DNA from 4 places in the Brevibacillus sp. RS1.1 genome. Region 2 is predicted to be linked to each of the others. Evidence: riboswitches for the same ligand, from Rfam matches in the RefSeq annotation. Region 2 holds a riboswitch; each other region holds the start of a gene.
What was found. Region 2 has a riboswitch for S-adenosylmethionine ahead of metK (methionine adenosyltransferase). Riboswitches for the same ligand answer to the same signal wherever they lie in the genome.

Region 1 (4,160 bases), on a different contig from region 2:
GCCTGTTGCCTGATAGATTAACCAGCTATTGGCGAGGGTACCGAGTGAGGCGCCTAGTTCTGAAATGAGCTGACCGAAAACAATCCAACGATAAGAACGCTGCTGCCAGACAGAGGCTTGTACAGCGGTTTGGCTCATGGGGTGCTCCTGTCCAGGAATTCATCCCATAACAGGGGAAGCTTGTCCAGCGTATGACGGCGGAGTCTGTAACGGGAGCCTGCTGTTTCAACGAGATGGGCAGACCGCAGCATGGATAGGTGATGGTGTACTGTCGATTTCGCCATTGAGAGTTGATCGGTTATCTCTTGCAGGCTCAGGTCTTTTTCCGCGAGCATTTTGACCATGCGCAGCCTGTGCTCATCTCCGAGTGCTTTTAAGGCTTGCACCAGTGATGGGGGTGGCTGATAAGGATCTACAGCATCGTGCAAATTTTCGTCGGCAACAGGGTAATAAAAAATCTTCGTACCGACAGCATCGGCCTGTACAGTCCACGGGCGGTAGATCGCTTGCGGAATCAGCAGTACGCGTGTCACGGCAGGCTCTGGGAGGTAGCTCGATCCCGTCGCATACTCCACAAAGGCTTCAGGGTTGAGCTTTCCTAGCTTGCTTTGTTTTTGCGACCAATCCCGTTCTAGCATGCGAACGATTTTTTCCTCATGTGGCTTGATGTGAGTGGTATACCAGCCTTCCATCAATCCGAGAATATGACTCCGCAGCACTTCTCCATCAACGGAAGTAATATGTTCGATATACGATTCAAAAAAGAGATGTGCGCTGCACGCTTCCTGTAAAGCGGCGCAATCATCCTTGCTTCCTTGTGCAGCCTTCCGCCGTGCTTCCTGCCTATTTTCACCGAGGTAAGGGAGGGCTTCGTATCGGAGCTGTTCGATTGAGAGCTCTCTGACATACGAGAGAAAGGAATCCAGATCAGCGAAAGGGCAAAGATCAAGTAGTTGCAAAAGCGTCTTCCACGTGTTGTGCTTCTTCGCATATTCGACCTCTTGCCGTACAGAAGGTGATAGCTCGGCCAACAGTTGACGCCAGTAGGTAGGAGGGTGCTCCATCGTGTGATGCAATTGGTCGTAGGTAGCGGCAGCGATTCCCAAGGCAGCTTCGAATAAAGGAGAATACGAGAGCTCAACCCGATAGGTCGTTCGTTCACTGCCAATGTTCAAAATCTTCATGTGATCATCCTTCCAAAATTTGTACATAATTATGTATTTTATAAAATACGAATTTAAAATTCAATATTTTTCGAACGAAATGAGAAAAGGAAAAGAAGAATCACAACTCTCTATCCAAAGAGATCATGTGATTCTTCTTTCTGTAAAGATATGGTTAGCCGACCGTGGATAATTGCAACGCACGCTGTAGTGCTTGCTCCAGATCAGAGAGGATATCGTCGATCGCTTCTGTGCCGACTGAGAGACGAATAAGCCCCGGGGTCACTCCGGCTGCTGCCTGCTCTTCTTCCGTCATCTGCTGATGTGTTGTGCTGGCTGGGTGAATGATGAGTGATTTGGAGTCTCCGACATTTGCGAGATGGGAGAACAGCTTCACTGACTCGATCAATGTTTTTCCTGCCTCAACGCCACCGCGAATGCCAAAGGTCAGGATCGCGCCAGCACCTTTTGGCAAATATTTTTGGGCCAATTCACGCTGGGAGTCTGACTCCAATCCCGGATAACTCACCCACTCTACCGCAGAATGATTGGCGAGAAACTGGGCTACTGCCAAGGCGTTCTGGCTATGCCGCTCGATGCGCAGATGCAGAGTTTCTAATCCTTGCAGGAACAAGAAGGAGTTGATCGGAGCGACTGCTGCTCCGATATCGCGCTGGAGCTGGACACGTGCCTTGATAATATAGGCAAGCGGACCGACTGCTTCTGTATAGACGACGCCATGGTAGCTTGGATCTGGAGTAGTCAGACCTGGGAATTTTCCGTTGTTCCAGTCGAATTTTCCTGAGTCTACGATGATACCGCCAATTGCTGTTCCGTGGCCGCCGATGAATTTGGTGGTGGAGTGCACGACGATATCGGCCCCGTGCTCAAAAGGACGGCACAAAATCGGAGTCGCAAAGGTGTTGTCCACGATCAAGGGCACACCATTCTCGTGAGCAATATGGGCGATCGCCTCGATATCAGCGACATCAATACGCGGGTTGCCGATTGTCTCGCAAAACACGGCTTTTGTCTTTTCATTGATATAGGCCCGGAAATTTTCCGGATTGGATTGATCTGCAAAATGAACCTTGATACCGAGGCGGGGAAGAGTGTGGGCGAACAGGTTGTAGGTACCGCCGTAGAGGCTGCTGGAAGCGACAATCTCGTCACCCGCATGTGCAATATTTAAGATGGCAAATGTAATGGCAGCCTGCCCGGATGCGGTCGCGAGTGCACCAACACCACCTTCGAGCAGAGCAACACGCTTCTCGAATACATCCTGTGTGGGATTCATGATGCGTGTATAGATGTTCCCAAACTCTTTTAGGCCAAACAGGTTGGCTGCATGCTCCGTATCGCGGAAAACATAGGAGGTCGTCTGATAGATCGGAACAGCACGTGAGCCTGTTACAGGGTCAACCTCCTGCCCACCGTGTACCGCAAGTGTTTCTGGCTTCCATTGTTGTTGATCGGACATGTCCATCTCTCCTTTTACTATAAGGGAATCAGCGAATAAAAAAACGGAGCATTCTCCTGAGAAGAAGAAGGCTCCGATCATGCACGGGCTTGTGTTCATCTCTCAGAATCACTGGATTCTGCAGGAATTGGCACCATGCAGCTAGTCTGCTGGTTGCCGGGCTTCGTAGGGCCTGTCCCTCCACCGCTCTTGATGAAAATAATTGTTGTCGTAATTGTATGAAAATAAGTCCGTGCTGTCAATGTGGAATATACAGTTATCAGGGAGGTTTTTATGTATATATGAATGAAGGTGGCTTACTCATGCCATTAATTTGTAACGGTTTTGTCTCAAGCTGTTCACATCCCGTGTGGCTACTGCCGTAGCGAAATAGGAGATAATGGTAGAAAATAGGGAACATCAATGCAGGGTGAAGCCAAGTGCTCCTCGCGTTAGAAAAGTAAAAAAGCGTGTGATATCATGGAGGTGGTTGCAACTGATCTGATCGTACATATAGGAGGATAAATAGCGATGAGCCATGGAGTAAAGGAAATCACACCACAAGAGCTGTTGGAAAAGCTGGAAGCCAAAGAGGAACTGCAAGTCATTGATGTACGTGAAGTGGATGAGTGGAATGCAGGTCACATTAAAGAGGCAAAGCTGATCCCACTTGGCTTTTTGCCACATCGTATCGATGAGCTGGATAAGAACATTCCGATTGTGATGGTTTGCCGCAGTGGTGCCAGAAGCAATACAGCTACAGAGTATTTGAGTGCACAAGGGTATGACGTGGCGAATATGGTTGGCGGCATGCTCGCATGGCCAGGTGAAGTGGAACAATAAACGAGATAGAAACAGTGTGAATGCCTCCCGTGTGTAATCAGGAGGCATCACACATGGGACAAGCAGGGAGGAAGCAACCGATGAGTGAAGGAGCACAATTGCAGCAGGAATCTGCAATGAAGAAACATTGGTTTCCTGTGTTAGCTGGTATTATCATTTTAGCTATCGTCGGAGTATTTGGTTATAATTATATGACAAAAGAGAAGATCGAGGTATTGAAGCCGATTGCAGACTTCACCTTAGACAACAGTGACGGAACAACCTATACATTTCATTCAAGTGCTGGCAAGGTACGACTGGTAGAGTTTATGTTTACCAAGTGCCCGGATATTTGTCCGGCGACTACGTTTAACATGGCCAAGCTGCAAGATCAGTTGAAGGAAAAGGGACTGTTCGGAGACAAAGTGGAGTTTGTTTCCATTTCCTTTGACCCTGATAACGATACACCGGAAGTCTTGCAGGAGTATGCAGCCAAGTTCAAGGCAGATCAGAGTGGCTGGAAGTTCCTGCGTGGGGACGCTCAGGCTGTAGAGAAAGTAACGAAGGATTTTGGTCTGATGGTCATTAAGCAGCCAGATGGTTCTTATTCCCACACGGCTCGCATGTTCCTTGTGGATGGAGAGGGAAACATGCGTCGTGCGTACGGGATGGCAGCTAACATGGAACTGGAAGTCATGATGAAAGAGATGGTACAG
Region 2 (4,160 bases):
ATTTGGGTTTTACTCGTTTCTACGGTTTCAATCGTTCGCTTGATCACCCCGTCCAGCACGCTGATGTCTATCGCTTTGTTCATGATTGCTCTCCTTCAAACTCATTTTTAGCCTTCGTGAACAACTGTTGGAGGTGCTCTTCTTCTACGTCTCGCAGTCCCATATCATTGCGTGGAATGGCAAACGGATCTGTTCCCTGTTTTACGAATCCACGATTAGATGTAAACACATAGCGGTAGCCAGCTTCACGTGCTGTCTCCAGTACGATTGGACTCGTGTATCCAAATGGCAATGAGATGACTTCGATCTCTTGCTTCATCCATTCGCTTAAGCTGATGCGGGATATACGAAAGTCCACGTAGAGGCGGTCCCTGTACTCTTTTTCGTCCTCTAAACGATGCAAGTCCTTCAGATAGACCGGAGCTGTTTCCGGGCCAAGATCGCCCCACTCATTTCTTTCTTCCTCTTCATGCAGACTGTACGTATGGGACCCGATTGTAACCAGTCCCGATTGAATCATTTCGTTAACTTGTTGACGCGTAAGTGGTGGCGTCATATTCTCCCGTTTTCGGTCAGCTACATCTCTTAAGCGCCCCGCAATCGCGAAGTTCACTGAAGGGTAGCCGTATGTACGTAAGATCGGAAATGCTTCTTTGTAGTAACTCTCATACCCATCGTCAAACGTAATCAAAACAGCATTCTCAGTCGGTAAGGTACCCGTCTCCATAAATCGCAGGAATTCCTCCAGCGAAATCGGATTCAGGTCATTATCATGCAAAAATTTCATGTGTCGGGCAAATTGATCAGGAGCTATGACATACCGCTGATTCGATTGATCCGTGACATGATGGTACGTCAAAACAACAACCTGATTGTTATACCACTTTTTCGTTTGAACCACTGCTTCTTCTGTTGGTGTGACGTTTGGCTCAGCATTTTTTGTCTCACTTATGCTTATAGACGTATCCACTTGGGGAAAAGGTTGCACTTCTTGTTTATTCTTTTTTTCCAGAAAAGATTCGCCTAAGAACCCAATAGCCACTATAAAAAACAAAAAAGTAAGAAACACGATCAGGAAGAGCCTTCTGTTCGGCAAAAAAACCCCTCCTCTACTTCCTCACTAGGAGATTCGACACAGTCATACAAATTCCTGTGCAACAATTGACCCAATAATTGGATGACTCTGCTCCTAAAAGAAAAAGAGCCCAGTAGCAACACCAGGCTCTTTTTATGTCTTTCGAATATTAGAGTTGAGCAGCCTCTTGCTTCAGAACTTCTGCTTTGTCTGTTTGCTCCCAAGGAACATTCAGGTCATTGCGTCCGAAGTGGCCATATGCAGCTGTTTGTTTGTAGATAGGACGACGCAGGTCGAGCTGCTTGATGATACCAGCAGGACGCAGGTCGAAGTGTTTGCGAACCAATTTCACCAGAGCTTCTTCGGAAATGGTACCTGTGCCGAATGTATCTACTGCGATGGAAACTGGTTGTGCTACACCAATTGCGTAAGCAACTTGCACTTCGCATTTGTCTGCGAGGCCAGCAGCCACGATGTTTTTCGCTACATAACGAGCCGCGTAAGCACCGGAACGGTCAACTTTCGTCGGATCTTTACCAGAGAACGCACCACCGCCATGACGAGCATAACCGCCGTAAGTATCTACGATGATTTTGCGGCCAGTCAAGCCAGCATCCCCTTGTGGTCCGCCAATTACGAAACGGCCAGTTGGGTTGATGAAGTATTTGGTTTCAGCGTCCAACAGTTCAGCTGGAACAACTGGTTTAATTACGTGTTCAACCAGATCTTGCTTGATTTGCTCCAAAGTTGTTTCAGGAGCATGTTGGGTAGAAATAACGATTGTATCGATACGAACTGGTTTGTCGCCATCGTACTCAACGGTTACTTGTGTTTTTCCGTCAGGACGGAGGTAAGCAAGTGTTCCGTTTTTACGTACTTCAGTCAGACGACGAGCCAATTGGTGAGACATGCTGATTGGAAGTGGCATCAGTTCAGGTGTTTCATTGCAAGCAAAACCAAACATCAAACCTTGGTCACCAGCACCAATTGCTTCGATCTCAGCATCAGTCAGTTTGCCTTCGCGTGCTTCCAATGCTTGGTCTACACCAAGTGCAATGTCAGCGGACTGCTCGCCAATTGCAGTAATAACACCGCAAGTGTCAGCGTCAAAACCGAATTTCGCACGGTCATAGCCGATTTCACGAATGGTTTCACGAACGAGCTTTTGGATATCCACATAAGTGTTTGTAGTGATTTCACCTGCTACGAGAACCAAACCAGTAGTTACGGAAGTTTCGCAAGCTACGCGAGCGTTTGGATCTTTGGACAGGATCGCATCCAAGATGGAGTCGGAAATTTGGTCACAAATTTTATCCGGATGTCCTTCAGTTACAGATTCGGATGTAAACAGACGACGACCTTTTTGCAAAGCCATGAGAAAATACCTCCTTTGACCTCATACAAATAGTGTGGTAGCCGAGTTAGGATTTTATCTACGTAAACGCAAATAAAAAACCTTTTCCGTTTTTTAGGAGGAAAAGGTTTGAGCGTTTTTTGCTTCCTTCATCCTCTTATCGGCCAGAACAGATGTCCGTTCTGCTGGTTAGCACCGCTCTAGCTCGGTTGCCGGGCTTCATAGGGCCAGTCCCTCCGCCTGCTCTGGATAAGAGTATCCATTACGGATAATAGAATAATTGTTTTTTTCAGAGATGTCAATAGGAAAAATTTTACTTATAATTGATAGGCTTTTGAAAGTACCACCACTACCTCGGCGCGAGTTGCTCTTCCATTCGGTTTAAAGGAAGAACCGTACCCATTAACCCAATTTCTCGATGTCAAAGCCTCGATGGCAGGAGAAGCCCAGTGACTCGTTGGCACATCCCGATAATTCGAGGTACCGTGATTATACATCAACACATTACGTGCCCGAGCGATCATTACCGCCATCTCTGCACGCGATATCGGCTGATCCGGCTTCATTTCATTCTTCGGGTACCCTTTCAAAATTCCCAATTGATAAGCTACACCTAAGTTGTGATATGCCCAGTGTCGCTTTTGCATATCCCGGAAGGTCGTTTTTCCTGTGTAGGTAGTCGCTACCTTAGAACCGGTCGCACGCATCGATTTAAGCAGCATCGTCGCAAATTCCGCACGGGTCACTGCCTGGTTAGGCTTGAACGACGCATCATTAAACCCATTTACAATATCGCGAGAGCTAAGTCTGACGATCTCTGAGCGCGCCCAGTGCTCCGAAATATCGCGATAACCCGCTATCAATTTCTGCTGCGTCACCGTGAGTCGGTACGATTCATATTTGAACGAAGTACCACTATTAAGGCGTACATAATATTTTCCTGGCTGCAAACGCAAACCGATAATATCGTTTCCTCGCTTAGACAGCTCCGCTACCTCATTCGTCGAAGCAAGCGCATAGTTCATGTTTCGATCGCTATAGAGCGCGAAACGAAAGCCGCTATCTACAGGAATGTACGGCGCTCGGAACGTCACATACGATTCACTATTCACAGTAAATTGGAACCAGTCGGAATCGGTAGCTGTCGGTATCGTGCCTGACATCACTGTCCCACCGCTTAAAGGAGACGCTGTTTGATAGGTGTCATTCGGCTCATTAAAATCTTTTTTTACTGGCGTGTATCCCAGATCTAGCTGATATTCGCCATTCATCGCATTGCGATTGTACTCACTCACACGGATGTAATACTTGCCTGGTGACACTTCTTTTTGGACGCGCTCTGTCGGATTGTCTTTTGTTCCATTATCGTAGGTAGGGTCCCAGACAACCATCTTTTTACCGAGCTCTTGTTTACCGATACTCAGCAATAGATCGACACGCTTGTTATCAGGACTAACAGTGACATCCAAATGCCCGTATTCACGAACATAGTAGGAGAACCAATCCTGATCCCCTTCATCGTGAAAATTGCCTGTTACACTGATTTCGTTGCCTACGAGTGGCCTTGCTGTCTCTTGCGTATCGTTCGGTTCGTTACGGTCCGGATTGATGGTAAACTTACTCGTCAGCACGTAGGTAAAAGCGTTGTTGACCCCTCCGTTACGCATTAACCGGATATTCATATTCCCCGCTTTGACCGGGACAGTTATCGTATCCCCATTCCCGAAGTAC
Region 3 (4,160 bases), on a different contig from region 2:
TTTCACACGTGCAAACGAACCCAAGACTTGGGAAACGATGGTCCTGCAAGCAAACTGTACCAAGAGCGGTGATTGTGAGCTAACGATGCTTCCATTTCATGCAGAATTGGGACAAGCTGTACCCATGAATGAAAGCAACGGCGCTGCCCTGTTAAAACGCATTGAATCCATTTCTGAGCAAGTCGACATACAAAGTGACGGGCGTGTGCAGCCACATGCAAAGGCGGTGGAGATTTCCCACTGATAAAAGAAGCCGTGTTTCCAGATTCCTAGAAATACGGCTTTTCTTCTTATGGTTCCTCTTACTTACGCAGATTCAAGAATAGGGAAGCAGCGCACTTCTAAGCCAAAATCATTTTTCAATAAGGACTCATGCTGTTCACTGATTCCCGTCACGATCAACCCTGCGCGCAAGACGCCTCCCAAATCGAATTGGACTTTTAGTTTATGCACGTTCACCCCGGCCTGCTGAAGGAAATGCAAGACCCGATCTGGCGTCGCAGTATGACATGAGCCCTCCAGATAACATAGGACGTGTTCTGTCGAGTCCAACGTGCCTCCAGCTTTGTCAGCCGTTTTTTCTTTCCAGGTAGGATGCGGCGTGAATGGCTGTGTCAATAAATAGGCCAAATCTTCCACGACTGCACTTGCTGTAGGGAGCTCTCCTGCCCCTCTTCCTGTAAACAACAGGTCTCCTACGATGTTGCCGGATAGCTGGACAGCATTAAACGCATCGTGGATTTGCGCCAACGGATGGCTCAGCGGAAGCATGGTTGGTTCAACAGATAGGCGAATGCCTTTTTCGGCTTGATAAGCCTGCGCGATCAGCTTGATCCGGTACCCTAAGTCGCTTGCAATCCGAATGTGACCTGCTGACAAATCTGCAATTCCTTTGCGAACAACATCCGCTAAAGGCAGCGATTCTCCATAAACAAGCTGTGCCAGGATATACAATTTGTACATAGCATCAAAGCCTTCTACATCCGAACGAGGGTCTGCTTCCGCATAGCCCAGCTCCTGTGCTTGCTTGAGCACCTCCTGGTAGGAGAGCTGCTCTGCTTCCATTTTCGTCAAAATGAAGTTCGTTGTTCCGTTGAGAATACCGCGAACGCCTTGGATATCGTTCGTACGTAGGAACTGCCGGAGCACACTCAAGATCGGGATACCCCCAGCCACACTCGCTTCATAGGCAAGATGCACTTGATGCTGATTTGCCAAATCGACTAGCTCTGTTCCTTTTTTCGCCAGGAGCTCTTTGTTGGCGGTTACCACATGGCAGCCCTTTTCGATCAAAGCACGTACGTAGTCATAGGTAGGTTCTACACCGCCCATAACCTCCACCACGATATCCACATCGCTTCTCAATACATCCTCAAAATCTGTCGTCAGTAAAGCCGGGTCGACATGAACCGCCCGCTCTTTTTCCGAGTCACGCACCAATGCCTTGACGATCTCAATTCGTTTTCCCAGACGAGAAGCCAGCTTCTCCTGTTGTGAACGGATCGTTTTGATTACGCCCCCACCCACTGTCCCCAATCCCAATAATCCCACGCGTACCACTTCTGCACTCATCCTGACCACCCCATACCCCGAATTTTAGATAAAAAGAAAAGCCATCTTCGATAAGAAGAAGGCTTGATAGCAGTTAATGCTCCCCCTCCTTATCTCCCAGGACGTAAATGTCCTGCAGGAATTGGCACCTTGTCACAAAATATACGTGACGGTTGCCGGGCTTCATCGGGCCAGTCCCTCCACCTCTCTGGATAAAGAAAATATGAAATTAAAAAAACCTTCTTCGCTAAGAAGAAGGTTCATCTACTAATAGAGTAACCCGCTTCTTATCTTTCGAGACGAAACGTCTCGCAGGAATTGGCACCTTGTTGCAATATGCAACGGTTGCCGGGCTTCATCGGGCCAGACCCTCCACCTCTCTGGATAAGAACCATTTATGCTGTTGAGCTTTATTCTAAGAAATTCCAAGGCAAGCGTCAACAAAATTCTTTCTTTTCTGATTGCAAGCTGATTTGGCAAGGATTTCAGTTGTGGGTGAACAGGCTTTCTACCTCTTCCATACTGCAGCAAGCACAATGAAACACGCCCTCCTGGCATTCCTCAGGCTGCTCTTTTTCCTCAACATATCCGCACCATTGGCAAATAAAAAGTTGTATCATTGCTCGCCCTCCTCTTCTATTATTCTGCCCAAAATAAAAAGAGCATTTTCCGCTCGACCGTGACGATCGTTAGAAAATGCCAGAAAAGGAGGGGCATACTTGTCCACTCGCTGTTTTTCGCAAGCCATCTCTAACACCTCCCTATCTCCCGTAGGTCTATCAGTGTTGTCGAAACAGGCAGGTCTCCTGACTATGGGTTCATCGCCTAGCGTCGCCTTCCCCGTCTATTTTGATAGACCAGTGGCTTGTTGGACGCTGACTCCCCTCTTACAGTGGCGGGACCGTGTCGGATTTGCACCGAGCTTCCCTATTATCCTTGTGGCGAGTTGGTTACGCCCTAAGGAACCTGTTTCCACCTATGAAATTGTCTATTCTCACTACTACCTTCAGATTTTACCTTCCCCCAAATACCGCTCTTTCAAAATGCGAGTGTGATGAGCTTCATGTCCAGCAATCACATAGGCCAATGTCCTTGCAGATAGCTTGTTTCCGTTGGCAAGTCCTGTACACAACCACGCTTCTGGAGAGATCCCTCGCACCAAAGCGATGGTGGAAGCACGGACAGCCTTATACTCTTCCAGTAAATCAGACAGGTCTCTTAGCTGAAAACACCCGTGTTCAACAAAAGCATTCTCATCAAAACCGACGAGGGGTGTCTGATCCCCTCTCGCGATTCTCAGCAAGCGATAGCTCATGATGCGTTCTGCATCGATGAGATGACCCAACACCTCTTTAACCGTCCATTTGCCTGGCGCATACCGATAATCAATTTGCTCGGGGGCAAGGGACGAAAAGAACGCGACGATCCTCTCTCCTTGCTGCGTGAGGATCGTTTGGAACTCCCCCTCCGGTACAAGACCCATGTAATAGTCAAAATAAGCAGCGTATTCATCGCGCTCTGGTCGTCTGAGCATCTGTTTCCCACTCCTCGTCATTCAGTTTCAATAGACAAATTACTATGTAACCCTTCAAACAATAGGACCCTTGCCGGGGCTGCATCCGTGCCGACCAGCTTGAGTGGTGCAGCTACCAGAAAATACTCGCCTGGCGGGACCTCTGCTAGCCGCAAGCCTTCCACGACAATGACTCCCGCTGCAAACAATTTTTTATGGGTGGGGTGACCTTCCTGGCTGCGTTCGATTCCAAGTGCATCGGTACCAATGCCACGAACCCCCAGCTCACTTACATATTCCGCACCCTCTTCAGACAGAAAGATAAATTCAAAGGAGAACGCCTCTTCAAAAGAGTTTTTCGTTTTAAACAGGACAAAATCTCCTCGCTCAAGATCGAAGCTCTCCAAGTCAGCGCGAGTGATCCTGTCCTCGACCGCTGTGAGATCAAGAACTTTACACTTGCCCACTAGCTTCTCCAAGGAAATACTCTCAAATGTATCACCAGCATTCACCATATGCAGGGGAGCATCCACATGGGTACCTGTGTGGAGGTCCATGTCGATTCTCGATTCTGTTACATAACCGTTGGTAGCGGTACGTATTTTCGGCTGCTTTTCCGGCTTGTTTTTATACACCGTCATTCCTTCGTACACGGTGGCGGTCACATCATACATTTTCATCCCAAACGCCCTCCCTTTTGCCTACTGTTTTTTTCGATCCGCTGGAAAAACAATCCCCATCTGCCTTCTCGCTTCATCCATGACCTGCATGGCCATTTTGGAAACTTCATGCGAATTCGTTGCAGATTGTCTGGCCCCGATCTTCGCCAAGTGTAGGAATTCTCTTATTTCATAATGCATGGTCTTCGGGGTCTGCGGCCTTGCTACTTGCTCGGTTCGACCTTCCCTGTAACGAATGTCCACTTCTCTGAGATGGTTGATTCGATCGATCACCATCGTAGCGTCCTCCCCTTGAATTTCTGCTGGCTGATAGGAGGTCGTAATTTTCGAGAAGCTAATGATGGCATCCATCTCTCGATACTTCAACAACATACTGCCTTCTCCGTCCACTCCAGAATCAAGCACGATTCCTTCTG
Region 4 (4,160 bases), on a different contig from region 2:
GGAGTACACACCAGCTGTTTCCTTCATGCAAAGAGGACGTGAAGATGGTCAGGAGTGGTATATCGACGCGACCAATGGCAAGATGGTGTATGGAACGGGAGATAACGGGCTTGCTTTTGATCAGTTGAATACGAAGGAAGCACATCCGATCGAATCTCCAAAGGAATACGTCAAGGTTCGCTCCAAGGAAGAGGCAAAAGCGTTGCTGCAAGCGGAATTCGGCATACAAGTGGATGACTCGACCTATAGAGAGAGTAACCGTGACGGACGCAAGGAATACGTCTGGAATGATAAAAATGACAAGTATATCGGCGTAGAAGTTCTCGCAGAAACAGGCAGTGTCGTCGGGCTGGGATCACCGCGATCCGATACAGCAGTGACAGTCAAACGCGAGCAAGCGGAAGAGGCTGCACTTGCCTTTCTGCCTAAATACGTTGATCCAGGCATAAAAGAAGTGCAATTGGCGCAAGTCATACAGCCAGGCGAAGCGAATCCTGTGTCATCGGGCGAATGGGAATTCAGATATCTCATGAGCAAGGATGGCATTCCAGTACAGGATCGCGGGCAAAAAGCGGCTTATTCAGTAACAGTCGATCCGTCTTCTGGCAAAGTGACAAAGTTCGAAAACTACAGAGAGACGCACGAGTTGGTGGAGCTTCCAGCATCCGACGAGATCGTCTCGAAAGACAAGGCTGTTGAGGCGTATTTACGCGTCATGCCTTTAAAGCTGGTCTATTTGAGGAGAGATGTGGATGGGCAAAAATTAGCTCAACCAAAGCTGGCGTATGTGCCGTGGAGTGACGAAAAGCTGGCGTTCAAATACATTACGCTGGATGCCGTGACAGGCAAGATCATCACCAAATAACAAGAAAAAAAGGCTATCCCGCAGCCATTCCTGATGGCCTTTGGGATAGCCTTTTTTACACTTATTTAACACTCGTCACAGGAACACCCGATAATAACCAACAGGATAAACAGCACGAGCACGATTGCGAAGCAGTCACCGAAGAATCCGTTACCGCAGAAAGATGTACTCATCTTTGTTTCCCCTCCTTTCCGTTATACTCCAGTCTATACACGAATGCCGATATTGGACTGGGCGGATGCCCAGCTTAGGCAAAAATGGGCGCGTAAGAGGAGAGGCCCCGTAAAAAATAGACAATTCACAATTGACGGGGAGACAAAGGGGGTGTTAAGATACTTGCAAACATTCAAGACATTTCGCAAACCAACTAAATGACAAGTGTACGACTCTTATCCAGAGAGGCAGAGGGACTGGCCTGATGAAGCCTCGGCAACCGGTAAAAATCCGGTGCCAATTCCAGCAAAGCTACGTGCTTTGAAAGATAAGAGGATGTCTCAGGCGTTTTCTTATCTGCTGACAAATCCTCTTCTTTCAAAGAAGAGGATTTTTTTATTTTATTTACCCAATTATGGAGAATAAGCCGATGCAAGGGAGAAAAGGGGCACGTCAATGAAACCAACTTTTCGCGAACAGCTTTCCCGGAAAATTCTGATTCTGGACGGTGCAATGGGCACCATGCTTCAACAGGCGAACCTGACCGCTGATGATTTCGGCGGTGAAGCCTATGATGGCTGTAATGAACTCCTGAACCTGACCAGACCAGATGTGATCCGTTCCATTCACGAGAAATATTTAGAGGCGGGTGCAGACATCGTCGAGACCAATACGTTTGGTGCTGCTTCCATTGTTTTGGCTGAGTACGATGTGGCAGAGAAAGACCTTGAGATCAATATAGCGGCAGCACGCTTGGCCAGAGAAGCGGTGGATGCCTATTCCACGGAGGAATGGCCGCGTTTTGTAGCAGGTGCAATGGGACCTACGACCAAAACCCTTTCGTTGACAGGCGGTGTCACTTTCGAAGAGCTGGTCGAGGCGTATTATCGTCAGGCAAAAGGTCTGATTCTCGGTGGCTCCGATGTGCTTCTTTTGGAAACTTCGCAAGATACGTTGAACGTCAAGGCTGGCGGAATCGGGATTCGCAAAGCTTTTGAAGAGCTTGGACAGGAGATCCCGGTGATGCTGTCAGGTACGATTGAGCCGATGGGCACGACGCTGGCGGGTCAAAACATCGAGGCGTTTTACATCTCCTTGGAGCATATAAAGCCTGTCTCAATCGGTCTGAACTGTGCGACAGGACCCGAGTTCATGCGCGATCATCTGCGGACACTATCAGGAATTGCCCAATGTGCGGTCAGCTGTTATCCGAATGCAGGCTTGCCAGACGAGAACGGTCATTACCATGAAACGCCACAGGGACTTGCTTCGAAAATGCGAGCATTCGCTGAACAGGGCTGGATAAACGTCGCTGGCGGCTGCTGTGGAACAACGCCTGACCATATTCAAGCGATGGCAGAGACCTTGAAAGACTGCAAGCCACGGAGTACAGCTGTAGAACCGCTGAGCGCGGTCTCCGGGATCGAGGTCGTTTACGTCGAAGATGACAATCGCCCCTTGCTAGTAGGAGAGAGAACCAATGTCATCGGTTCCAAAAAATTCCGTGAAATGATTGCAGCCGGTCACTATGAAGAAGCATCTGATATTGCCCGGGCCCAAGTGAAACGGGGAGCACACGTCATCGATATATGCTTGGCTGACCCCGACCGTGATGAATATGAAGATATGGAAAAATTCCTACAGTTCATCGTGAAAAAAGTAAAAGCGCCCCTCATGATCGACTCGACAGATGCCAAGGTCATGGAGCTGGGACTTCGCTATTCGCAAGGAAAGGCGATTCTCAACTCGATCAACTTGGAAGACGGGTTGGAGCGATTCGAGGAAGTCGTCCCACTTATTCACAAGTTCGGTGCCTCCGTTGTCGTTGGAACGATTGAGGAGGCGGGTATGGCGATCACTCGCGAAAAGAAGCTGGAGGTCGCGCAACGATCGTACGACATTCTTGTCAACCAGTACGGAATAAAGCCACAGGATATTATTTTCGATCCACTCGTCTTTCCAGTAGGGACAGGGGATGAACAATACATCGGCTCTGCAAAGGAAACCGTAGAAGGCATTCGTTTGATCAAACAAGCAATGCCTGCTTGCAAGACGATCCTGGGTGTCAGTAACGTTTCCTTCGGCTTGCCTCCTGCTGGGCGGGAAGTGCTGAATGCGGTCTTCTTATACCACACCACTCTCGCAGGGCTTGATTACGCCATCGTCAACACGGAGAAGCTGGAGCGCTACGCTTCGATTCCAGAAAACGAGAGAAAGCTGGCAGAAGCCCTTCTATTCGAGACAAATGATGAGACATTGGCGGCTTTCACAGAATTTTATCGCCAAAAGAAAAAGGAAGTCCGTGTGGAAGTCTCCTCGTTAACACTCGAAGAACGCTTGGCCCGTTATGTAGTCGAAGGCTCCAAGGATGGTCTGACGGAAGACCTGAAGCTAGCTCTGGAAAAATACACACCACTCGAGATCATCAACGGTCCGTTGATGGCTGGGATGGAAGAGGTCGGTCGTCTATTCAACGGCAACCAGCTGATCGTGGCAGAAGTATTGCAGAGCGCGGAAGTCATGAAGGCATCTGTATCATTTTTAGAGCCGTTCATGGAAAAAAGCGATGCCGCTGCCAAGGGGAAAATCTTGTTGGCGACAGTCAAGGGCGATGTACACGACATCGGAAAAAACCTCGTGGAAATTATTTTGTCAAACAACGGCTACAATGTCGTGAACTTGGGGATCAAGGTACCGCCAGAGCAACTAATTGCCGCATGCAGAGAAGAAAAGCCGGATGCCATCGGTCTGTCTGGACTCTTGGTAAAATCCGCGCAGCAAATGGTCATTACTGCACAAGACCTGCGTGATGCAGGCATTGATATCCCGATGATGGTTGGCGGTGCGGCGTTAACGCGCAAGTTCACATCGAATCGGATCGCACCGGAATACCGTGGAATTGTTTTATACGCAAAAGACGCCATGGATGGTCTGGACCTCGTGAATCGTCTGCAAAATCCGGAAGAACGTGATCGCTTGGTAGAGGAACAGCAGCATCTGCTGGAAGCTGTCGCAACGGCTCAGCCTGTTGTCGAGGAGAAAAAAGCACCTTTGCCAGCTCGTTCAGCCATTAGCAGAACCGTTCCAATCCATCTGCCGCCCGATTGTGAACGACATGTTCTGCGACAATACCCGCTGAGCC

Region 1: linked by a shared signal. The riboswitch ahead of HP570_RS23415 (homocysteine synthase) and the one ahead of metK (methionine adenosyltransferase) in region 2 are both predicted to bind S-adenosylmethionine.
Region 3: linked by a shared signal. The riboswitch ahead of HP570_RS03585 (homoserine dehydrogenase) and the one ahead of metK (methionine adenosyltransferase) in region 2 are both predicted to bind S-adenosylmethionine.
Region 4: linked by a shared signal. The riboswitch ahead of metH (methionine synthase) and the one ahead of metK (methionine adenosyltransferase) in region 2 are both predicted to bind S-adenosylmethionine.

What each region holds. Positions count from the first base shown of each region.
Region 1 is NZ_JABSVA010000009.1:75,996-80,155, reverse strand. It holds gene HP570_RS23425 (MFS transporter) at 1-138, opposite strand, end outside; gene HP570_RS23420 (ArsR/SmtB family transcription factor) at 135-1,184, opposite strand; gene HP570_RS23415 (homocysteine synthase) at 1,339-2,643, opposite strand; SAM riboswitch class I at 2,736-2,842, opposite strand; gene HP570_RS23410 (rhodanese-like domain-containing protein) at 3,154-3,465, shown strand; gene HP570_RS23405 (SCO family protein) at 3,519-4,160, shown strand, end outside.
Region 2 is NZ_JABSVA010000004.1:74,679-78,838, forward strand. It holds gene HP570_RS14720 (sensor histidine kinase) at 1-83, opposite strand, end outside; gene HP570_RS14725 (polysaccharide deacetylase family protein) at 80-1,096, opposite strand; gene metK (methionine adenosyltransferase) at 1,245-2,450, opposite strand; SAM riboswitch class I at 2,584-2,685, opposite strand; gene HP570_RS14735 (S8 family peptidase) at 2,747-4,160, opposite strand, start outside.
Region 3 is NZ_JABSVA010000001.1:778,786-782,945, forward strand. It holds gene HP570_RS03580 (CapA family protein) at 1-244, shown strand, start outside; gene HP570_RS03585 (homoserine dehydrogenase) at 307-1,572, opposite strand; SAM riboswitch class I at 1,659-1,770, opposite strand; SAM riboswitch class I at 1,836-1,942, opposite strand; gene HP570_RS29760 (hypothetical protein) at 2,037-2,171, opposite strand; gene HP570_RS29765 (hypothetical protein) at 2,168-2,299, opposite strand; cobalamin riboswitch at 2,331-2,536, opposite strand; gene HP570_RS03590 (DinB family protein) at 2,558-3,085, opposite strand; gene HP570_RS03595 (cyclase family protein) at 3,103-3,744, opposite strand; gene HP570_RS03600 (Gfo/Idh/MocA family protein) at 3,766-4,160, opposite strand, start outside.
Region 4 is NZ_JABSVA010000003.1:756,521-760,680, reverse strand. It holds gene HP570_RS14115 (YcdB/YcdC domain-containing protein) at 1-865, shown strand, start outside; gene HP570_RS14110 (YjcZ family sporulation protein) at 931-1,038, opposite strand; SAM riboswitch class I at 1,252-1,353, shown strand; gene metH (methionine synthase) at 1,475-4,160, shown strand, end outside.